DNA from 2 places in the Clostridium sp. CS1-1 genome. Region 2 is predicted to be linked to the other one. Evidence: predicted binding sites of a transcription regulator. Region 2 holds the regulator's gene; the other holds the start of a gene.
The links. Region 2 encodes LexA, which represses DNA repair genes until DNA is damaged. Its sites were predicted from a motif close to CNAACANNTGTTNG; they were not measured.
Positions count from the first base shown of each region.

Region 1: the regulator LexA is predicted to act here: its motif matches at 1,874-1,887, upstream of recA (recombinase RecA).

Region 1 is NZ_CM148680.1:3,576,966-3,589,450, reverse strand. It holds gene rimO (30S ribosomal protein S12 methylthiotransferase RimO) at 1-896, shown strand, start outside; gene pgsA (CDP-diacylglycerol--glycerol-3-phosphate 3-phosphatidyltransferase) at 880-1,467, shown strand; gene recA (recombinase RecA) at 1,911-2,972, shown strand; gene rny (ribonuclease Y) at 3,252-4,793, shown strand; gene spoVS (stage V sporulation protein SpoVS) at 4,945-5,205, shown strand; gene AC0N0V_RS16840 (decaprenyl-phosphate phosphoribosyltransferase) at 5,575-6,441, shown strand; gene AC0N0V_RS16835 (hypothetical protein) at 6,469-7,722, shown strand; gene AC0N0V_RS16830 (SMR family transporter) at 7,719-8,075, shown strand; gene AC0N0V_RS16825 (PHP domain-containing protein) at 8,280-9,125, shown strand; gene AC0N0V_RS16820 (pyridoxal phosphate-dependent aminotransferase) at 9,179-10,372, shown strand; gene AC0N0V_RS16815 (HPr family phosphocarrier protein) at 10,576-10,836, shown strand; gene AC0N0V_RS16810 (DUF378 domain-containing protein) at 10,883-11,101, opposite strand; gene purB (adenylosuccinate lyase) at 11,351-12,485, shown strand, end outside.
Region 2 is NZ_CM148680.1:2,131,853-2,144,337, forward strand. It holds gene mutS (DNA mismatch repair protein MutS) at 1-1,952, shown strand, start outside; gene mutL (DNA mismatch repair endonuclease MutL) at 1,956-3,911, shown strand; gene miaA (tRNA (adenosine(37)-N6)-dimethylallyltransferase MiaA) at 3,944-4,894, shown strand; gene hfq (RNA chaperone Hfq) at 5,157-5,399, shown strand; gene AC0N0V_RS09990 (methionine gamma-lyase family protein) at 5,526-6,806, shown strand; gene lexA (transcriptional repressor LexA) at 7,025-7,633, opposite strand; gene AC0N0V_RS10000 (hypothetical protein) at 7,921-8,424, shown strand; gene AC0N0V_RS10005 (tyrosine recombinase XerC) at 8,531-9,523, opposite strand; gene AC0N0V_RS10010 (hypothetical protein) at 9,622-9,972, opposite strand; gene AC0N0V_RS10015 (acyl-CoA dehydratase activase-related protein) at 10,826-11,719, shown strand; gene AC0N0V_RS10020 (2-hydroxyglutaryl-CoA dehydratase) at 11,721-12,485, shown strand, end outside.

The DNA.
Region 1 (12,485 bases), 1.4 Mb from region 2:
CTTATTTAAGAATTGCTGAAGGATGTGATAATTTCTGCACTTATTGTATAATTCCTAAAATTAGAGGGAAATACAGAAGCAGACAGATGGACAGTGTACTAGAAGAGGCTAGGAGTCTAGCTGAGCAAGGTGTTAAAGAGGTTATACTTGTTGCTCAAGACACCACAAGATATGGTATTGATATTTATGGCAAAAAAATGCTTCCTGATCTTGCTCGTGAGATTTCTAAAATAGAAGGTATTGAATGGATAAGAATATTATATTGTTATCCCGAAGAAATTACAGATGAGCTAATAGATGAGATTGCAAGCAATGATAAAATATGTAAGTATTTAGATATTCCAATTCAGCATATAAGTGATGATATAATAAAGCTTATGGGAAGAAGAGGAAGAAAAGAAGAAATACTAAACAACATAAACAAATTAAGAGACAGAGTAAAAGGTATAGTAATAAGAACATCTATCATTGTAGGTTTTCCGGGAGAAACTGATAGTAACTTTGAGGAGTTAAAGGATTTTATAAGAGAAACTAAGCTTGATAACCTAGGAGTGTTCAGATATTCACAAGAAGAAGGAACTCCTGCAGCTATGATGGAAAATCAAGTTGATGAAGAAACAAAGAAAAAAAGAGAAGAAGAATTAATGTTACTTCAACAGAAGGTTTCAAAAGAAGTTAATAATAATAAGATAGGTAAAACTTATAAAGTGATTGTTGAAGGAAAAGAAAAGGAATCCTGGTATGGAAGAAGTTATGAGATGGCTCCAGAAATAGATGGGTTAATTTATTTTAAATCTGAGGATAAATTACAAAAAGGAACTATGGTAAATATAAAAATTACAGAAAGCTTTGAATATGATTTAATGGGAGTTGTATGTGATGAATCTTGCGAATAAGCTTACATTACTAAGAATTGTATTAGTTCCAGTATTTTTAATATTCATTACAATAAGAGATATACCTTATGGAAAACCTATAGCTATTGCTATATTCATAATAGCATCTATAACAGATACGTTAGATGGATATATAGCAAGAAGTAGAAATCAAATAACTAGATTTGGTAAATTCATGGATCCATTAGCAGATAAGTTATTGGTTACAGCTGCTTTAATTTCTTTAGTAGAATTTCATATTATACCTGCTTGGGCAGCTATGATAATAATTGCTAGAGAATTTGCTGTAACTGGTCTTAGGTCAGTGGCTGCTGCCGAAGGTATAGTGATTGCAGCTAGTGCCTGGGGAAAAGCCAAAACTGTAACACAGATAACTGCTATTATACTAGCATTGGTAAACTTAAATTATAATCATGTATCTCTCGGGATTATTAAAAAATATATTACCTATCCTCATAAATTTTTAAATTTAACTACAAATATTGCAATGGCGGCTGCTGTGACTATTACAATAATTTCTGGTTTAGATTATTTTGCAAAGAATAGAGAAGTAATGAAATCAGATAGGTAAGTATAATGATTGAGAATTGAAAGCCTTCAATTCTCAATTAGTTTTTATCATCAGATTAAAATTAAGAAAGTTTGTCTATAATTAAGATAACAGATAAGTATAAATTTTTAAGAATATTTGAGAAAGTATTGCTAAGTTAGGTTATAATTAAGATAACCATCTAGTTAAAATCACAGTTTATATGCACTTTCAATTTATCCGATTACTATCCGCTCTAATACCTCACGCACTCTGTGAAAGTGATTCACACAAAATCGAAGATTTGAGTTCTCTACTTTTATTTAATTGGGAGTAAAGAGCGGCTAAGTCCCTGGATAACGACTTCTAAGCTTCAGATGGAGTTTAAGCCAAGAATTCTGTTTATATTACTGTTGACCGAGAAACTAATATAGTATATAATTAATTTAGAACAAACGTTCTAAGATGGAAAGGAAGTGATCCCAGTGGGGAATATTAACGCTGAAAAGTTAAAAGCTTTAGAGGCTGCTATGGGACAGATAGAGAAGCAATTTGGTAAAGGTTCTGTAATGAAACTTGGAGAACAAAGCGGACTAAGTGTAGAAGCAGTATCTACAGGATGTCTTGATTTAGATATAGCATTAGGTATTGGGGGAGTTCCAAAAGGAAGAATAATAGAAATATTTGGACCAGAGTCTTCAGGAAAAACTACTGTAGCGCTACATATAGTTGCAGAGGCTCAAAAATCTGGTGGAATTGCAGCATATGTTGATGCAGAACATGCACTTGATCCTGTATATGCTAAGAACTTAGGGGTAGATATAGATGAGTTAATCGTATCTCAACCAGATACAGGAGAGCAAGCTTTAGAAATCGTAGAAGCATTGGTTAGATCTGGTGCAGTTGATATAATAGTAGTAGACTCAGTTGCTGCTTTAGTGCCAAAAGCAGAAATAGAAGGAGAAATGGGTGACTCTCATGTAGGGTTACAGGCAAGACTTATGTCTCAAGCGCTAAGGAAACTTACAGGTGCCATAAATAAATCAAAGTGTGTAACAGTATTTATAAATCAGTTAAGAGAAAAAGTTGGAGTTATGTTTGGTAATCCAGAAACAACGCCTGGTGGAAGAGCTTTAAAGTTTTATGCTTCAGTGAGAATGGATATTAGAAGAATTGATTCTATAAAACAAGGTGATTCAGTTGTAGGTAACAGAACGAGGGTAAAGGTTACTAAGAATAAAGTTGCCCCACCTTTTAAACAAGCAGAATTTGATATAATGTATAATCAAGGGATATCAAGAGAGGGAAATGTAGTTGATGTAGGCGTAAAAGAAGAATTAGTTCAAAAAAGTGGTGCATGGTTCGCATATAATGACACAAGACTTGGACAGGGAAGGGAAAATGCTAAGCAGTTCCTGAAAGAAAATCCAAATGTTCTTTATGAAATAGAAAATAAAATAAGAGAAAAACATGAACTGCCAACAATTAAACCTCAAGTAGATACTAAAACAATGGCTAAAGAAAAAGCAAGCGTGGATGCCGAATAATTAATTATGGAGTCGCAGGTTGTTAAAGCTTGCGATTCTTTTATTTTGCAGGAATTAGCAAAGTATGATTTAGATATAGCGCAGGAAATGGTAAAAATATAATCATAATATAAGGAATAAAAATTATATGAACTTGACAATAATTGAATTATAATATAAAATTAAGACAAATTCTGGTTTATCATGAATTTAAAATTACCGATTGAATAGATATGGCACCTTTTCTATGCTTGTATATTAAATAAAAAATAGATAAAAAAAAGCGAAGGAGGTGTTCATGTGGAACCTATTATATACGAAATTATTGTTGGTATAATAATAGCAATTGGTTTATTTATTCAGTTTAATACAACAAAGAACAAAGCCAATGCTATAAAATCACAGGCTCTTGAAGAGTCTAATAGATTAAAAGAAGAGGCTGAGAAACACGCTGAGTCTAAGAAGAAAGAAGCTATTATTGAAGCCAAAGAAGAGGTTCACAGATTAAGAACTGATTTAGAAAGAGAGTCAAGAGATAGAAGAAATGAGCTTCAGAGACTAGAAAGAAGATTAATACAAAGGGAAGAATTGCTCGATAAGAAGGGCGATGCGCTTGAAAAGAAGGAAGAAAACATTAATAAAAAGCAACAAGAAATCGATGAATTACAAGCAAGTGTAGAAGAACTATATGGAAAGCAAAGAGAAGAACTTCAGAGATTATCAGGCTTAACGTCTGAAGAAGCAAAACAAATTTTATTGGAAGAAATCAATAAGGAAATAAAACACGATGCTGCTATAATGATAAAGGAAGTAGAGGCAAAGGCTAAAGAGGAAGCTGATAAGAGAGCTAGAGAAGTCGTTACCTATGCAATTCAGAGATGTGCAGCAGATCATGTAGCTGAGACTACAGTGCATGTTGTTTCACTGCCTAATGATGAAATGAAGGGAAGAATAATTGGTAGGGAAGGTAGAAATATAAGAACTCTTGAAACCCTAACTGGTGTTGATTTAATAATAGATGATACTCCAGAAGCTGTAATTCTTTCAGGATTTGATCCAATAAGAAGAGAAGTAGCAAGGATAGCGTTAGAAAAACTAATAATCGATGGAAGAATTCACCCGGCAAGAATTGAAGAAATGGTTGAAAAAGCTAAAAAAGAAGTTGAAAATGATATCAAAGAAGAAGGAGAGCAGGCAACCTTTGAAACTGCTGTACATGGTCTTCATCCAGAATTAATTAAGTTACTAGGAAGACTAAAATACAGAACAAGTTATGGTCAGAATGTGTTAAAGCATTCTATTGAAGTTGCTTATTTAGCTGGCCTTATGGCATCAGAACTCGGGATGGATCCAACTATAGCTAAAAGAGCAGGTTTACTTCATGATATAGGTAAAGCTGTAGACCATGAAATGGAAGGGCCTCACGCTATCCTAGGTTCAGAGGTCGCAAAGAAATATCGCGAATCTTCTATAGTAGTAAATGCAATTGCAGCTCATCATGGAGATGTAGAATTTCAATCTTTAGAAGCTGTGCTTGTTCAGGCTGCAGATGCAATTTCAGCTGCAAGACCTGGTGCAAGAAGAGAAACTTTAGAAGCTTATATTAAGCGATTAGAGAAACTTGAAGAGATAGCAAATACATGTGAAGGTGTAGAGAAGTCGTATGCCATTCAAGCGGGAAGAGAACTTAGAATTATGATAAAACCAGAAGAAGTTGATGACGCAGGTTCCGTTGAAATGGCAAGGAACATAGCTAAGAGAATCGAAAGCGAGTTAGAGTATCCTGGCCAAATAAAGGTGAATGTAATTAGGGAAACCCGTTCAATAGAATATGCAAAATAGTGAATAGTTAATGAAATCTAAAAATTTCCTTTTAAGTTTTGTAAAATATAGAACATTTACAGAATTTAAAAGGAATTTTCAATTTTTTGTAGAATACTATAAATTAGTAATAATAACTAATAATGTTAGTATAATATATGGGAGGTTTATTATGGAAGTATTAAAGGTTTCAGCAAAATCAAGTCCAAATTCAGTAGCAGGAGCATTAGCAGGGGTTTTAAGAGAAAGAGGAGTAGCTGAGATACAAGCTATAGGAGCAGGTGCTTTAAATCAAGCAATTAAGGCTGTAGCTATTGCTAGAGGTTTCGTTGCACCTAGTGGAATCGATTTAATTTGTATACCAGCATTCACTGATATTCAAATAGATGGAGAAGAAAGAACAGCTATAAAGTTAATAGTTCAACCAAGATAATACTTTTTCATATAAACAGAATTCTTGGCATAATGCGAGGTTTTAATTCAATATTATGCTTGTTAATAGATTTCTAAGTGTCTTTGACACTTAGAAATCGTTATCTATAGACGTAGCCGCTCTTTATTCATTCTGTGGGTAAATATTAGAGCGGGTATTCAACAGATAAGCAGAGGAGTGAATATAAAGGGACTTGATTTAAACTCAAGTCCCTTTAACTATTTAATTGGTATTCATAGATATATAATATACTATATATGTTAATGATATTGACTATATCTTAGGCTGTGTTAAAATGTAGAAAGGTGCGATTTAATATGAAATAAAGCAGATAAGAAATACGTGGTAAATATTATAAGGGGGAAACCAATGGACGTTAAAGCAATATTTGAACTAATGAGACCAAAGCAATGGATTAAAAACTTTTTTATATTTGCAGCCATAATTTTTTCAGGAAATCTTTTGAATTTAAATATATTAAGTATAAATATTCTAACATTTGTGTTATTTTGTTTTACATCATCAGCAGTATATGTATTGAATGATATCGTAGATATAGAAAAAGATAGATGTCACCCAGAGAAAAAAAGAAGGCCCCTTCCAAGTGGACGGGTATCTAAAAATATGGCAATAGGATTATGCATTTTTATGTTTTTAGGCGTAATGTACTTCTCATATGTTATAATAAATATAAGAATTGCTGTAATACTGATCGCCTATATAATAATTAATATATTTTACTCTTTTAGGTTGAAAAATGTTGTAATTATAGATGTTATGATAATAACTTTTGGCTTTGTTTTAAGAGTGGAAAGTGGAAGTATTGCTACAGGGGTTTTAGTGTCACCTTGGCTTCTCTTATGCACTATATTACTTTCATTGTTTTTGGCTCTCAATAAGAGGAAGAGTGAAATAATAACTTTAAAAGATAAGAGTGGGTCACATAGAAAAATACTAGAAGAATATTCTGTACATATGATTGATAAAATGCTTACTATTGTAACACCAAGTATACTAATGGCATATTGTCTTTATACATTTAGTTCTGTACAAAGTAAAACGATGATATTCACTATACCTTTTGTTTTATATGGGATTTTTAGATATGAGTATTTAGTAGATAAAAAAAATGTAGGTGGAAAACCAGAAGATGTATTTAAAAAAGATACACCTTTTTTAATTAATGTATTATTATGGGTAACATCAATCTTCGTAATAATATACTTTAAACTATAGTATATGTGATAGAAAGGATTTTAACTTATGAATATTGAGAGTTTAAGAAGAGATGTATTCTATAGGGTTGTATTAGCCCTAGGTTTAACTGCATCTATTCTTTGGGTGATTTTTATAGATACTAAACCTTTTTCGGACTTTCAGTACTATTATGATCTTGCTGTTAACATAGCAAATGGACTACCTTGGGGAGATACCTACACGTCGGTGGGATATTCAATAGTACTTGGAGGCATATTTAAACTGTTTGGTGCAAGTATAGTTAATGCTAAAATATTTAACTTAATACTTACACTTACAAACGATCTGTGTTTTTTATCTATATTAGATAAAATAGATGTAAAAGAAAAAGATAAGAAAATTATTTTTACTTTATTTGTATTTATACCTAGCAGCATATTTTATAATAGTATTTTGGCTACAGAGATAATATTTACAACTATACTGCTTTTGATAACAAATGCTTATTTTAGTAAGGCTAAATATAAATACATTTTGATAGGAATATTAACTGGATTAAATACAATGGTAAAACCTTTTTTTATAATATTTGCTTTTGCTATATTTTTAGTAGAGATATTAAAAGAAAAAAGATTCTTAAAAGCTATTAAGAACTCTTTAGTTATATTTATTTTAAGTGCAATAGTAATTTCACCTTGGATATATAGAAATACAAAACTTGTGGGTCAATTTACATATGTATCAAATAATGGAGGAATAGTATTATATATAAACAATAACTCACAAAATAGACTTGGAAGATGGATGGCAGCTAGTGATGTAGAAAACTCTATAGTAAATACAGAAGAATATAATAGAGCAAATATGACAGAAAAAAATAAAATGCTCGGCAATGGAGCAAAACAGTGGATTAAAAGTCATCCAAAAGAATTTATTGTCTTAGGATTTAAGAGGCTATACAATACCTATTTATTAGGTGATGATGTTTTATATAGTACTTATGGGACAGGACTAAACGAATATACAAGATCAATAATTTTTTCAATGACTAATAATATAAGAAATTTAATATTTATTCCGGGGATTATATATATACTATTGTATAGTATACTAACATTAAAGGGTATTATAACTAATAGAACAGAATTATTAAATAAGTTTAATTTATATACAGTAGTAGTATTTTTTATGTTTACTTCTATATACTTTATAACGGAGGGGCAAGGTAGATATGCCTTTCCAGAAACATTTATAATGATATTCTGTTTCTATCTATTTATAAAGCTTATAATGTGGAGATATAAGGAGTCGAGATCATGATAGTATTAATTTTAGTTTCAGTTTTTTTAGGTGCTATTGGACAAGTACTTGTTAAATATGGGGCATCTGCACTTGAATTGAACTTTGCGGGAAAATACTTAATTACTAGTATAGTAAGTATACTAAAAAACATACCAGTAATGTGTGGAATTATATCTTATGGAGTAAGTTTTCTATTATGGATAAAGGTTTTGAGTAAGGTAGAGTTAAGTTATGCATATCCTATGGTTAGCATAGGATATATACTGGTTATGTTTTTTTCATATTTTTTATTCAAAGAAAATATTTCGGTTATGAGAGTATTTGGAGTAATTCTAATTATTGCTGGAGTAATATTGGTAGCAAGAAGTTAACAAAAAGTAAATTTAAGATAGTGTTACTATAAAAATTTTAACAGAGCCTTAATTTTATCCTATGACTACTCGCTCTAATACTCCCTTTTTTCAAAGGAAAGTAAAGAGCGGCTACGTCCCTGGATAACGATTTCTGAGTATCAGTTGTAGTGCAACTCCATTTGATGCCAAGAACTCTGTTTATAGGGCCTGTTGAATTTAGAAATGGGTGATAAAATGCTATATGCAGACTTACACATTCATTCTAACTACTCTGATGGAAAATTATCGCCAGAAGAGATAGTTAAACTATCGATAAAGAGAGGAATAAAGTGTATTTCAATAACAGACCATGATACTGTAGATTCTCAATATATAGCTAATAAAGCATTGCATAACAGTCAAATTAAGGTTATTTCTGGTGTGGAAATAAGTTCTCAGTACAAGGATATTGAAATCCATATATTAGCTTACTTTATTGATACAGAAAATGAGAAATTGAAGTTAACTCTCCATAATATTAAGAATAGTAGACGAGAGAGAGTAGATAAGATTATAAAAAAATTAAATGAAATAAACGTAGATATTTCTATAGAAGATATAACGAAAAAGGATTATGATGGGTCTATTGGACGATTACATATAGCAAAGCTTCTTGTGAAAAAAGGATATGCAAATAATACTAAGGATGCTTTTCAAAGATATCTTATAAAAGGGAAGCCAGCTTATGTAGATAGGTGGAAAATTGACTATAAAGATGCTTTAATGCTCATTAATGATGCAAAAGGAATGGCGGTACTAGCGCACCCAGGAGAAATATATAAGAATATAATCTTAGAAAAAATAATAAAGGATTTAAAAGTATATGGACTAAGAGGTTTAGAAGTGTTTCATCCAGCACATTCCTCAAAAGGAACAAACGATTACTATAATTTAGCTAAAAAGCATTCATTAATTATAACTGGAGGAAGTGACTCACATGGTAGTATTGTAAATGGTGATTATACTTTAGGTACTATTGGTATGAATGAAGCACTAACATATAAATTTTTGTGCTATGCAGGTAGATAATACTTGCATAGTGAGTTTTAAAACTAAAATATATGAGATATGGAGGAGATAAAATGATATTTTCAAAAAAAGCAGAGCAAATTGCACCATCAATTACATTGGCTATAACTGCTAAAGCAAAAAAGATGAAATCAGAAGGAATCGATGTAATAGGATTTGGAGCTGGGGAACCAGACTTTAATACACCTGAACTTATTCAAGAAGCAGCTATAAAGGCTATAAAAGATGGATATACAAAGTATACCCCTGCATCAGGAATTATGGAATTAAAGGAGGCTATTATAGAAAAATTTAAAAAAGATAATGAACTAAATTACAGTGCCTCTCAAATTATAGTATCAACAGGAGCTAAACAGTGCCTAGCAAATGCTTTTGCGGCAACTCTAAACCCTGGTGATGAAGTTATTATTCCAGTACCATATTGGGTTAGCTATCCTGAACTTGTTAAGCTTGCGGACGGAGTACCTGTATTTGCTCAGACAAAAGAAGAAAACGGTTTTAAATATACAATTGAGGATTTAAATAAAATCGTTACAGACAAAACAAAAATGATACTTATAAACAGCCCAAACAATCCTACTGGTACCGTTTATACAAAAGAGGAACTTGAAGCTTTGGCAAACTTCGCTAAAGAAAAGGATATATTAATTTTATCTGATGAAATATATGAAAAACTAATATATGGAACTACTAAACACATAAGTATTGCTAGTCTTTCAGAAGATGCATATAAAAGAACTATAGTTATTAACGGTGTTTCTAAAGCTTATTCTATGACTGGATGGAGAATAGGATATGCTGCAGCTAGTGAGACTATAGTAAAATTAATGTCAAATATACAAAGCCATACTACATCAAATCCTAATTCTATTGCACAGTATGCATCAGTACAAGCATTAAAGAGCGACACTTCAGAGATGGATTTAATGGTTGCTGAATTTAAAAATAGAAGGGACTATATGGTAAACAGAATTAATGAGATAGAAGGCGTATCTTGTATAACTCCAGAAGGAGCTTTTTACGTAATGGTTAATATATCAGGATTATTTGGTAAAAAATTAGATGATGTAAACGTAAATGATTCCTTAAGTTTTTCAGATATGTTATTAGAAAAGGAAAAAGTAGCAGTCATACCTGGTATAGGTTTTGGAACAGATAACTATGTTAGACTATCTTATGCTACATCAAAGGAAAATATAAAAAATGGGTTGGATAGGATTGAAAGCTTTGTTAGACAATTAAAGTAATATTAATTTCATCTTGTGCTAATAATAATAAGGTACTAATATGCAAATGATTGCATAAAGTAATGAGTAAAATATAAAAATTATTATTATGTAATCATTTTCAATCGAAAACAGTTATTGAAACATATAAAAAAAATGTTATAATAAAAAGGGTAAGTTTGTTAAATATTATTAAATTTATAATAAAAGCAGGGGTGAATAGAATGGTTACAAGAGAAGTTACAGTAAAAAGTGCAACTGGATTACATGCAAGACCAGCAACTTTATTAGTGAAAAAGGCATCTTCTTTTAAGTCAGACATAAGCATTGAGTTTGATGGGAAAAAAGCAAACGTAAAGAGTTTAATAGGTGTTTTATCACTAGGAGTTACAAAGAATGCAACTGTAAAAGTTATTGCATCTGGTGATGATGAAGCACTAGCTGCAGAGGAAGTTGCTAAATTAATAGAATCAATAGAAGAATAATTGAAATTAATATAAATAAAAGGCTCATATAATTTGAGCCTTTTATTTATTGCTTAAAACTTTGTCTTGTCTTAAATAAAAATAACAACATGTCCATTCCTGCCACACCTATTAGAATATAAACTATTCTTCCAATTAAATTGGCAGGTTCCCCGAAGAGAGCACCTACTAAGTTAAGATTAAATAAACCTATAAGTCCCCAATTTATTGCTCCGATGATTACTAGAATCAAAGAAACCTTGTCTATAAGTTTGAACTTGTACATATAATACCTCCAAAACCCTATAAATTTGCTTCTACTAAATTATATTAAGTTATCAATAAAATAGAACAGGTTGTACATAAATAAATTAAGTTATAAATTCAAGAATAATTTTAAAGCTAAATGGTAAATTAAGAATAATTAAAATATAAAAATAACGAATATAAAGTATATAAAATAGCTGTAATATATGTTATAATATGAATGAAAAACACATAATTAAATATTACATACGTGTGGAGGTGCTTTAGCATGAGAGATACATATAATACACCACTAAATACAAGATATGCTTCTAAGGAAATGAGTTATTTATTTTCAGAGGAAATGAAGTTTAAGACATGGAGAAAGTTATGGGTAGCACTTGCGGAGAGTGAGAAAGAGTTAGGTTTGAATATCACTGATGAGCAAATTGAAGAACTTAAAGCTAATGTGGATAATGTAAATTACGAAATAGCTGAGCAAAGAGAAAGGGAAGTTCGTCATGATGTTATGAGCCATGTCTATGCATATGGAATTCAATGTCCAAAAGCTAAAGGAATAATACATTTAGGGGCTACAAGCTGTTATGTTGGAGATAACACTGATTTAATAGTTATGAAGGAAGCTCTTATCATAATTAAGAAAAAGCTAATAAATACAATAAATTCACTGTGTAGGTTTGCACTAGAACATAAAGATTTACCTACTCTAGGATTTACTCATCTGCAACCAGCACAGCTTACTACAGTTGGAAAAAGAGCTACTCTATGGATGCAGGACCTATGTCTTGATTTAGAGAATTTAGAGTTTGTAATTGATCATATGAGATTCAGAGGGGTAAAAGGAACCACCGGTACTCAAGCAAGTTTTATGGAACTATTTAACGGTGATGAAGCTAAAGTTAAACTTTTAGATAAAATGGTTACAGAAAAAATGGGATTTAAGAATGAATATATGGTAACTGGTCAAACATATCCAAGAAAATTAGATTCTATAATTCTAAATACTCTTTCAGAGATTGCTCAGAGTGCTTACAAGTTTAGTAATGATTTAAGATTACTTCAGAGTATGAAGGAGATGGAAGAACCATTTGAAAAAAATCAAATAGGATCATCAGCTATGGCATATAAGAGAAATCCTATGAGGTCCGAAAGAATGGGAGCATTAGCTAGATACATAATTGTAAATTCATTAAATCCAGCTATAACAGCTTCAACTCAGTGGTTTGAGAGGACATTGGATGACTCTGCTAACAAAAGAATAGCAGTATCAGAGGCATTTCTTGCATTAGATGGAGTTTTAAATCTATATATGAACGTTTCTAGCAATATGGTAGTGTATCCTAAGGTAATTGAAGCACATGTAAAGAGCGAACTTCCTTTTATGGCAACAGAGAATATTATAA
Region 2 (12,485 bases):
TAAGAGAGAAAAGTAAAAAAGGCTCTTTACTATGGGTAATGGATAAAACCAATACTGCTATGGGGGGGAGACAACTTAGAAAGTGGATTGAGCAACCATTAGTTGATAAGGTATCAATAGAGAAAAGACTTAATTCAGTGGAAGAGCTTCTAAACAATTTATCTTTGCAGGAAGATTTAAGAGAAGCTTTAAAGGAAATATATGATATAGAAAGATTAGTTGGGAAAATATCTTCTAAGAGTGTAAATGCTAAGGAATTATTAGCGTTAAAAGGATCTATAGAAAAGATACCTACAGTAAAAAATATTCTGGCAGCCTTTGAAAGTAATTTATTTGTAGAAATGTATGATAATTTGGATGAACTTAGAGACGTTTATAAAATACTTGATGAGTCAATATCTGAAAGTCCATCAATTTCTGTAAAAGAAGGAAATATAATAAAAGAAGGATATTGCAAGGAAATTGATGAACTTAAGGTTGCAAAAGCACATGGTAAGGAATGGATAGCTTCACTTGAAAATAGTGAAAGGGAAATAACTTCCATCAAGTCCTTAAAAATTGGTTATAATAAAGTATTTGGGTATTATATAGAAATTACTAAGAGTAACCTAAATTCCATACCAGAAGGAAGATATATAAGAAAACAAACTTTAGCTAATGCAGAAAGATTTATTACACCTGAGTTAAAGGAAATGGAAGATAAGATATTAGGTGCAGAAGATAAGCTAATAAATTTAGAGTATGAAGCTTTTGTGAAGGTAAGGGAGGAAGCGGAAAAACAAATTCATAGGATGCAGGACACAGCGAGAACCATAGCGGAATTAGATTGCTTATGTTCGCTTGCTATCATAGCTTTAGAAAATAACTATAGTAAACCAAAGATAACAAATAGTGAGGAGCTTTATATCGAAGAGGGAAGACATCCTGTTGTGGAAAGAATCATTCCATCAGGAAGTTTTGTATCAAATGATACAATTATAAATACAGTAGATGAGCAACTCCTTCTTATTACAGGACCTAATATGGCAGGTAAGTCTACTTATATGAGGCAAGTAGCTTTGATTGTTATTATGGCACAGATAGGAAGTTTTGTACCTGCTAAGAAGGCTACTATAGCTGTATGTGATAAAATATTTACTAGAATAGGAGCCTCTGATGATTTAGCAGCTGGTAAAAGTACCTTTATGGTAGAGATGTGGGAAGTGTCGAATATATTAAAGAATGCCACAAATAAAAGTTTAATTTTACTTGATGAGGTTGGTAGAGGAACTAGTACCTATGACGGTCTGAGTATCGCTTGGTCAGTTATAGAGTATATCTGTAACAATAAAAAATTAAAGTGTAAAACCCTATTTGCTACACATTATCACGAGCTTACTAAACTTGAAGGAGTTTTAGAAGGTGTAAAAAATTACTCTGTATCTGTAAAAGAAATAGGGAGTGATATTGTCTTTCTTCGTAAGATTGTAAGAGGTGGCGCGGATCAGTCCTATGGTATCGAAGTTGCAAAGCTTGCTGGATTGCCAGATGAAGTGATTAAAAGGGCCAAAGAAATACTAGATAAAATAGAAAAAGAAAATGCAAACGATATAAATATGGATAACTTCACTATTACAGAATCTAACCACAAAAACTTTGTTGAAAAATCAATTTCAGTGAGTAATACACCTGAAAATAGGGAAGAAATAGCAGTAGATAAGTTAGATGACAAACAAGTAATTAAAGATAGAGAAAAGAATGAGGATAGCATAAATAATTCAGAGAATTTGATTTTGAAAAATAATTGTGATCAAGAATATGAAAGTTTACCACTGCAAATTAATTTTGCTGATATCGAAAAGCAAAATTTAATAAAAGAACTTGCTTCTATAGATATATTGAATATGACTCCTATGGATGGATTTAATAAATTATATGACATAATAAGAAAGGCAAAAAATTATAATAGTTAACTTATGCTTAATAGAGGTGGTACTTTGAAAAGAATAAATGTGCTTGGTATTGAGACTTCAAATAAAATAGCAGCGGGGGAGGTTGTAGAACGTCCTTATTCGGTTGTTAAAGAATTGGTTGAAAACAGCATAGATTCTAATGCAAGGAATATAACTGTTGAGATTGTCGATGGCGGACAAAAAAGTATAAAGATTATAGATGACGGTTACGGAATACACCCAGACGATATTGAAAAGGCGTTTATGCCTCACGCTACAAGTAAAATAAGCAGTATAGAAGATGTTTATAATATAAACACTATGGGATTTCGTGGAGAAGCCCTAGCTAGTATCGCAGCGGTATCTAATATTACATTGAAAAGTAGAATTGAAGAATTTGATTATGGCAAAGAAATATCTATCAGTGGGGGAAATATTAACTACATTAAGGACATAGGTACTAATATAGGAACTACAATAGAGGTTAATGATATATTTTATAATGTTCCTGCAAGACTAAAATTTTTAAAATCTACAAGTAGAGAAGGAGCGTATATATCAGATATTCTTAATAGACTTGCTCTCGCTAATCCTCAAATCTCTTTTAAGTTTTTAAATAACAATAAAAAATCATTAAATACTTATGGAACTGGTAAGATAATAGATGTTATAAGAAGTATATATGGAAAGACAATATCAGAAAATATAACAAGTTTCGAAAAGCATAATGACGTGGTATCTATTCATGGATTTATAGGTAATTCTGAAATAAGTAGAGGAAGCAGAAATAATCAAAGTATATTTGTGAATAGAAGATATGTAAAGAACAAACTTATAACTGCTGCAGTAGAAAATGCATTTAAGTCTTTTTTAACTATTAATAAATTTCCGTTTTTCATTGTGTTTTTAGATATATTTCCAGAATATATAGATGTCAATGTACATCCTACAAAATCGGAAATTAAATTTAGAGACGATAGAGAGATATTTAAAATTACATTTGATGCTGTTCATGAAGCTTTACGTGATTCTTTAAGGGAGTCCTTTAGCATTTCTGTTGATGATGAGAATAAAGAGGATTCCTTTAAGGATGAGATTGTAAAAGAGAGTGTTCAAACTATTAAATTTCCAATTGATTTAAGTTCTTTTAATGAAAGTAATTATATTAATGAAAATTCTGGCAATAATAAAAATGATAACCAAGGTTATTTTGACCATTTTAATAATAAATTATCATATATAAAAGAGAATGTGAATAAAGAGGATCAAAGTAATTTTACCGCGTATGATAGTACTAATAACCATGAAGAAAGACCTGAAGGTGTTTCGGATGTAGATGATAAAAAAAACTATGATTACAAGGATAAATGCAATCATTCCATAGATGATAGAGTAGCTAAATTTCCATCGTTAAACGTTATAGGTCAGTTTCATAATACTTATATACTAGCAGAGCTCATGGATAATTTATATCTTATAGATCAACATGCAGCACATGAGAAAATCTTATTTGAAAAATATAAGAAAAGCATACAAGTAAACACAGTGGTATCCCAAGTTTTAATAACTTCTGCAATAGTTGAGTTGTCTTCTGAGGACTTTGATATATTTAAGGAAAATAGCGAAACTTTTAAAAAGGTTGGATTTGACATTGAGATTTTTGGTGATAATACTTTAAGCATAAGGGAGGTACCTTTAATATTAGGTAAACCTGATATTAAAACCTTATTCATGGATATATTAGATAACTTAAAAAATCTAGGGTCTGGTGAGACGTGGGAGGTAAAGTATAATACTATAGCAAAGCGTGCATGTAAATCTGCAGTTAAAGCAAATGACACACTGTCAATTATTGAGATGAAAGCATTAGTTGAAGACTTAAGGTTTATAGATGACCCTTTTACTTGCCCTCATGGTAGACCGACAATTATTAAATTCAGTATAAATGAACTAGAAAAGAAATTTAAGAGAATACAATAGTGATTTTAAACGAATAGTAAGAGGGGGATTATATGATAGATTTATTTATACTCGCTGGACCAACAGCAGTAGGAAAGACTGATATATCCATTAAATTAGCTAGAAGGCTTAATGGTGAAATAATATCAGCGGACTCAATGCAGATATATAAATATATGGATATCGGTTCAGCTAAAATAAAAGAAGATGAGATGAAGGGAATTCCTCACTATCTTATAGATGTAGTAGAACCACATGAGAATTTTAACGTATCTGAGTTTAAGAAAATATCTACTAAGATAATAAATAGTGTTAATGAGAAAAGAAGGCTTCCTATGTTGGTTGGTGGCACTGGACTTTATATAAATTCTTTAATTTACAATTATGATTTTACCGAAGCTGCTACTGATGAGGAATACAGAGAGTATCTATACGGGTTGGCAGAAACAAATGGCAAGGAGTATGTCCATAGCCTACTTAAGGAAATTGATGTCGAATCCTATGAGAGATTGTATCCAAATGATTTAAAAAGAGTTATAAGAGCCTTAGAAGTATATAAGCTTACAGGAAAGACAATAACGAAATGCAACGAAGAAAACAACATTTATGATATTCCGTATAATGTATATTACTTTGTTCTTAATATGAATAGAGCTACACTTTATGAAAGAATAGATAAAAGAGTAGATATTATGATTGAAAATGGGCTTATAGATGAAGTTAGGAAGTTAAAATCTATGGGATATACAGCTGAGATGCAGTCTATGAAGGGAATAGGATATAAGGAGATGCTATTCTATTTAGATGGTAAGATAACATTAGACGAAGCTATATATTTAATTAAAAAAGGTAGTAGAAATTACGCCAAGAGACAATTAACTTGGTTTAGAAAAGATAAAAGGGTAATTTGGATAGATAAGGATGAGTTTAATAGTGAGGATGATATAGTGGAATATATAGCAAATAAGTTTCATTCAATTAAGGATGAAACTATAGATAAATAATTCTGTAAATTTTATAATAAAATTAAAGGGATTTTATCATAACTTATAGAATTATATAAAATAAAAATTGTGTGGTATTGTTACTTTAATTTAGTAGCAAATAGATATATTAAATAAATTATAAGGAAAGGCAGGTGAAAAACTGCTATAGTAGGTATTAAACAGGAATCGTAGTATAGAAACCTGTAATACTACCACCTTATCTATCCATAAATAAGGTGTAAAATCAATTTTGGTGATTTTTAATAGCAGGATGAGGAATATGAGTAAAACGGCTAATAATCTACAAGACATATTTTTAAATGGAGCTAGAAAAGGTAAAACATCAGTTACTATACACTTAACTAATGGTTTTCAGATAAAAGGGAATGTAAAAGGTTTCGATAGTTTTACGGTAGTTCTAGATTGTGACGGTAAGCAGATGATGATATATAAACATGCAATCTCTACAATAACTCCTTTGAAACCAATTCTATTTAATAATATCCCAGAAGGAGATGCTTAAGAATAGGCTAATAATTGCCTATTCTTTTTTTATATGGTATTATAATCAATGGAATTAGTATATAATTAAACAAAATTATACAAAAATATACAAAAGCTAAATTATGAATTTCAGGAGGTTTGTAAAATGATAGATATAACAAAAGAATACCTTAAAAATACTTATGGTATAAATGATGAAGTACTTAGTTTTTATGAACAAGCTATAGATGATATAAAAGAAGAGTTCTCTAAATATGATGAAATAAGAGAATTTAATCAATTTAAGGTTTTAAATGCATTTCAAGAAGAAAGAATTAGTGAATCTCATTTTACTAATTCATCAGGATACGGTTATGGAGATATAGGGAGAGATTCGCTTGATAAAGTTTATGCTAGAATTTTTAATTGCGAAAGTGCATTAGTTAGACCACATTTTGTAAATGGAACACATGCATTAGGTACAGCTTTATTTGGTAATTTAAGACCTGGGGACACTATGATGTCTGTATGTGGAACTCCGTATGACACTTTACATAATGTAATAGGGATAAGTGGCAAGAAAAACATTGGTTCGTTAAAAGAGTATGGAGTAAACTATAAGCAAGTAGATTTCACGGCTTGCGGAGATATAAATTTTGATAATATTAAGAGTGAATTAGAGAATGATAAAAGTATAAAGTTAGTACACATTCAAAGGTCTACAGGTTATGGATGGAGAAAGTCATTATTAATCTCTCAAATTAAAGAAATTATAGATTTCGTTAAGAATATTAAACCAGAGGTAATATGTTTTGTAGATAACTGTTATGGAGAGTTTTTAGATATACAGGAACCTACAGATGTTGGAGCGGACTTAGTTGCAGGTTCCTTAATTAAAAATATTGGAGGAGGGATAGCTCCAACAGGAGGATATATAGCAGGTAAAGAGGAATACGTAACTCAGGCTTCATATAGATTGACTGTTCCTGGAATAGGGGGGGAGTGTGGATCTACCTTTGGAGTTATGAGACTCTTATACCAAGGATTATTTTTTGCACCACATGTAGCTATTGAAGCGGTTAAAGGAGCTTTATTTTGTGCAAGAATAATGGAGTTAGCTGGATTTGAAGTGCTTCCTAAATATACAGATAAAAGAAGTGATATAATCCAGGCTATCAAATTTAATGATAAAGATAAATTGATAAATTTTTGTAAGGGAATACAACTAGGTTCCCCGATAGATTCTTTTGTACAATGTGAGCCTTGGGATATGCCAGGGTATACAGATCAAGTAATAATGGCTGCTGGTGCATTTGTCCAAGGCGCTTCCATTGAATTATCTGCTGATGCACCTATAAGAGAACCTTACATTGCATATTTACAAGGTGGATTAACTTTTGACCATGCAAAAATAGGAGTATTGATAGCTTTGTCAAAAGTAATATAAGTAGTTTACAATGTGAAATTTTAAAATCATATTTCGCTAAAATTTATTAAGTTAGTATAATAATATCAAGTAGTTATATTATATTGATAGATAGGTTGTTATGTATTTTAAAATTTAATTAAGATAAGAATTCATTTTGTGTTTTATATAAAGAAAAGAGTGGGCATTAGTATAGAAATTAAATTTCAATTTAATGCTCACTCTTTTACTTAGATATTTTAATACTGTCTATAAACTCCAACAAGTTTACCTAAAATTGTACAGTCATTAACAATTATAGGAGACATAGTACTATTTTCGGGTTGAAGTCTTATATGATCTTCTTCTTTATAAAATGTTTTAAGTGTAGCTTCATTATCGATTAAAGCAACAACAATCTCACCATTTTGAGCAGAAACAGCTTTTTGTATTATAGAAAAATCACCATCTAATATACCAGCTTCAATCATACTTTCTCCCTTAACCTTTAAAATAAAAAGTTCTTCATTACCTTTTATAAAATCTACTGCTATTGGAAATGTACCTTCTATATTTTCTACTGCAAGTATTGGAAGACCAGCAGTTATTGTACCGACGATAGGGATGTTCACCATTTCCTTTTTATTTAACTTATCTTCAGTTATTATTATTGTTCTAGGTTTTGAAGGATCTTTTGATATTAATCCTTTTTTCTCTAATCTTTCAAGGTGACCGTGAACTGTAGATGTAGATTTCAATCCAACAGCAGCACATATTTCTCTAACTGAGGGTGCATACCCTTTTTCTTTTATTTGATTTTTAATAAATTCATAGATTTCTGTGTTTTTTGTACTTTTGTGTTCTGACATATTAAACACCTCTCTTATTTAGTTATTAGAATTATACCACATATTGTTAGAAATATCAAACTAATGTTCTGTTAAACTCTTTGTTTAGATATAAAGTTAAAAAAACTCTTGGGAATTACGGTTATATTATGTATAATAGTATTTAGGCCTAAATTTAAGAGATTAAATATAAATTAGGAATTGCTCATTATTTAGATTGGTAACGAGTATTGGATTAATAGAATTTGTTTCCGGAAACTTATCCGGGAAATATGTTCGAAGATTTTTAAATTAGAAAGGAAGTAGCTATGAATAGGGAATACTGTATTTTTAACTCTAAAAAAGAATGTAATAATTGTGGAGAGTGTGAGAGATGTGATTTGAACTCAAACAAGAAGTGTAATAATTGTGGTAAATGCTTAGAGTTAGAAGGTTATGACATGAAAGCAATAAAAATTGATGAAATAATAGATGATGTAAAAGACAGCCAGGAGATTGAGCAACAGCTAGAGAAGTCCAGAATAGGTGAAATTGAAAACGAAAATTATTCTCAATTATCAAGTGGAGTAATGGGGAATGAATCAGATGATGATACATTTGATGATGAGGGTTTAATGGATTCATGCGATGGCTATGATGAGGAATATAGTGAAGTTGATAATGATGATATTGTATTCAATGAAGAAATGGATGATAACTTAGTTTATATCGATGATATCGAAGGGTTAAGTGATTTACTTGAAGAAGATAAGGTTAGTGAGATGTACCCGGGTGTTTTGAGATATAATGGGAAAGAGAATGATATAAATTAACTAAGTAAAACGCAAAATTAAAATACAGTTTCAACTATGAAGTGATTAAATTTACTTTATAGTTGAAACTGTATTTTTATGTTAATTTAAATATAGTGATTTAGATTTAATAGGTGTTTTCATCACTCAATGGATTAGAGTTTATTGCTTCTCTTAATTTTTCATCATCAACATGTGTATATATTTGAGTAGTTGATAGATTTTCGTGGCCTAATATTTTCTGAAGGCTTCTTATGTCAACATTACCGTATTTGTACATTAAAGTTGCAGCTGTGTGTCGTAGCTTATGAGGGGTATATTTATCGGTATCTAAATCAGCGGCTTTTAAGTATTTTTTCAGCATCATCTCTACGGTTCTTTTGTTAAGTCTTGTCCAATTTTTACTTATGAAGAGAGCGTTTTTATCAATGATTTTATGTAGATTTTCGCTGCGGACTGATAAGTAATTTTCGATAGCTTTTATACATGCGTTGTTTAGATATACGGTTCTTTCTTTATTTCCTTTACCGATTACTGTTAATGTATCGCCCTTAATATTTGGGATATTAATTCCGCATAACTCGGAAAGTCTAAGGCCACAATTTAAAAACAATGTTAGTATACAATAATCCCGTTCTTTATTTTTTCCGTCTACAGCTCTTAAAAGAGACTTACTTTCATCTAAAGTGAGATATGTAGGATTTCTTCTGCTTATTTTAGGAGATTCTAGATTTAAAGCGGGATTTTCATCCACAATTTTTGCTATACCACTAAGAAACTTAAAGAATGATCTTAGAGTAGCAACTTTCCTGGCTCTAGCATGAGCGCTATTTTCTCTATATTTCTCTGTGAAAGATAAGAAGGCAAAGAGATCAGGTAATTTCAATTTTCTTATGATATTATCGTCTATATCATATATAGGAATTTCTTCAAAATCAAGATTATTGTCATAGGGTAGGTTTTTATATAATTTTAAAAATCTAAAAAACATAATTAGATCAATTCTGTAGGCATTTATAGTATTGGGGGATTTACCTTTTATAGTTTCTAAGTAATTTAAAAAGTTTATTACTTGCTCAGGCAAATCGTTATTGCGTATTGCTTTAATATCATATTTCATATTGCTAAATTCCTTTCAACCTTTTTAGGTATTTCTTTGAGTGTGTTGTATATTGATTGACTTACGTTTGAACTAGAAATTCTTAATATTTTCTTGGTTTATTCATTATTGGTATATTTAGAGCGTCTTTTTTTTACAGCTATTTTTTGAGCTTCTTTAAGAGTTCTGCTTAGGCCTAATTCTTTTAACCATATTTGAATAGTGCGAACTCCAACGTTGTAGATATCAGCAATATCAGAAGTGCTAACTTTTCTCTTTTTAACTAGGATATATAAATCTTTTATTATGTACTCGTAACCCCTATGTGTTTTTGAAGATTTGTAGTTATCGTATATCTTCAGTAATAAAACTTCATCCTTTGCGTTTAATGGAATATTCAATAGCTCTTTAGTTTTTTCATCATATTTAAAATTTTTATATTTAAGTGTTATAATTCTGTCTAAAGTCATAAAAACCTCCTTAAATGTGCTTAAAGCCTTGATTTTATTATACTACAATCCCCTTTTTATTTCAACACGCGAAATTCGCTAAATGTATATTTAGCGAATATACATTTACGTAAATTTATAGGTGAATACTATTTATTATATATTAGATTAGTTTATAACCTTAGAATTAGCTAAAATGCTGTATGATTATATTAAATTGCTTGAGTGTATATATTTAGTATAAAAGTTAATGTGAAATTGTTGTATATAATTGTAAAAGTAGCTCTTTATAATTCCACATACAAGTCTTAATTGATAATATTCTCATTTAGATTAAAACGATTCAAAAAAGCATTTTTAGTTCTTAATATTCATTATTGTATATTAACATATTATGAATAATTGATGGATATTTATTAATTCAATATAAATCCACATTTTAACAAAGTGCTTGTAGACCTATTTTTCTGCTTTCATCCCCTATTCTTCCCTTTCTAACAGGGTGCAACCCAAAAGCAATATATGTTAATATAATAATAAAATGTAAAAATAATGAATATAGTTTTATTCATAAAATTTAAAATTAAAAATTTAATTATCTAATAATTCCACAATTGATTTTTTCTAAAACTTATTTTTAAAATATAAGCAAGATGTATAAAATGACAATTAGTTCTTATTCAGAGTCTTGGATTAAATTAATTTACAAATTAGTACCGTTTACAAATGTTCCATTATAGAATTATTTTTAGCTTAAATATTAATTCTAGATACATATAGATTATATTTAGAAATGTGAATAATATTATAAAAACTAGACAAAATATACTAATGTAGCATAATTGTACCTATACTTACTAAAGGAGAGTTATTAATGAGAGTTGGTATACCTAAAGGATTATTATATTGTAAGTATTATCCATTTTATGAAACCTTTTTTACAGAGCTAGGAGCAGAAATAGTTACATCTCCAGACACTAACAAAGATATATTAGATATAGGGGCGAAATACTCTGTTGATGAAGCTTGCTTGCCTATAAAGGTTTTTCATGGTCACGTTGCTCAAATTAAAGATAAATGTGACATTATGTTCATTCCTAGGATAATGCAAATTGATAATAAGGAATTTATCTGCCCGAAGTTTTGTGGATTACCAGAGATGGTAATTAACAATATACCTGATATGCCTAAAGCTATTATATCCCCTATTTACGCATCTTCAGAAAAACAATTAAAAAAATGGGCTAGAAGCACAGGCAAAGTATTTAACAAAAGTAACCTTAATATAGAAAGAGCATATGAAGCTGCTATTAAAGCACAGCAAAAGCATAAAACTAGCATAAGGGATGAAGGATTTAACTTAAATGTTGCATTAGTAGGTCATCCTTATAATATTTATGATAATTTTACAAACATGAATGTTGTTAAAAAGTTAAATAAGTTAGGTATAGGTGTAATAACAGAAGAGAATGTTGAAGAAAATCATATAAGTAATCAAGTAAAAGATTTATTCAAAAGACCTTTCTGGACTTTTGCAAAAAATTCTTATGGTTTTTCTACCTATCTCGCAGAAAATAATAATATTGATGGTTTAGTTTATGTATCATCTTTTGCATGTGGTATAGATTCTGTTGTTATAGAACTTATCAAGGATAGATTAGGAAACTTCCCTATTCTAATCTTAAAAATAGATGAACATACTGGTGAAGCTGGGTTTGATACGAGATTAGAAGCTTTTGCTGATATGCTAGAAAGAAGGTGTAGCTAATATGAAAATAACTTTTCCTCATCTTGGGAACACTTGTTTTGCTGCAAAAGCTATTTTTGATGGTCTAGGTGTAGATTATATAATTCCTCCACCTAGTAATAAAGAAGCGTTAGAAATAGGATCATTACATTCCCCCGAAGAGATGTGTCTCCCCTTCAAAATAATGATTGGGAATTATATTAAGAGTATTGAGCAAGGAGCTGACACTGTTTTAATTGTGGGAAGTTGTGGCCCTTGCAGATTCGGTGAATATTGTGAGATTCAAATGAAATTACTGAAAAAATTAGGCTATAATTTAGATTTTGTGGTATTAGATAATCCAAAAGATATAGGCGTTAGGGAATTTTTAAATAGGATAGAAAAAATAACATTACACAGTAATAAAACACGAATAGAAAAAGTTAAAATTATTCATGATGCGTATAAAGTAATTAATTTAATAGATAAGATTGAAGAAAAAGCCAGATTACTTTCTGGCTACGAAGTAAATAAAGGAGAGTGTAAAAAACTTTTACGACAGTGTAAAAGTGAAGCTTTCAAATGTTCAACTTCAGAAGAAATGATAAATCATTTGAAAAAATATGAGAAAATAGTAAATAGCATAAAAATTGATAAAAGAAAGAATCCGCTTAAGATAGCTATTATTGGAGAAATATATACTATAATTGAACCGTTTTCAAACTTATATATTGAAGATAAACTAATGGAATATGGAGTTTCCACCAAAAGATATCTTTCCCCAAGTTGGTGGTTTAAAAACATGGCT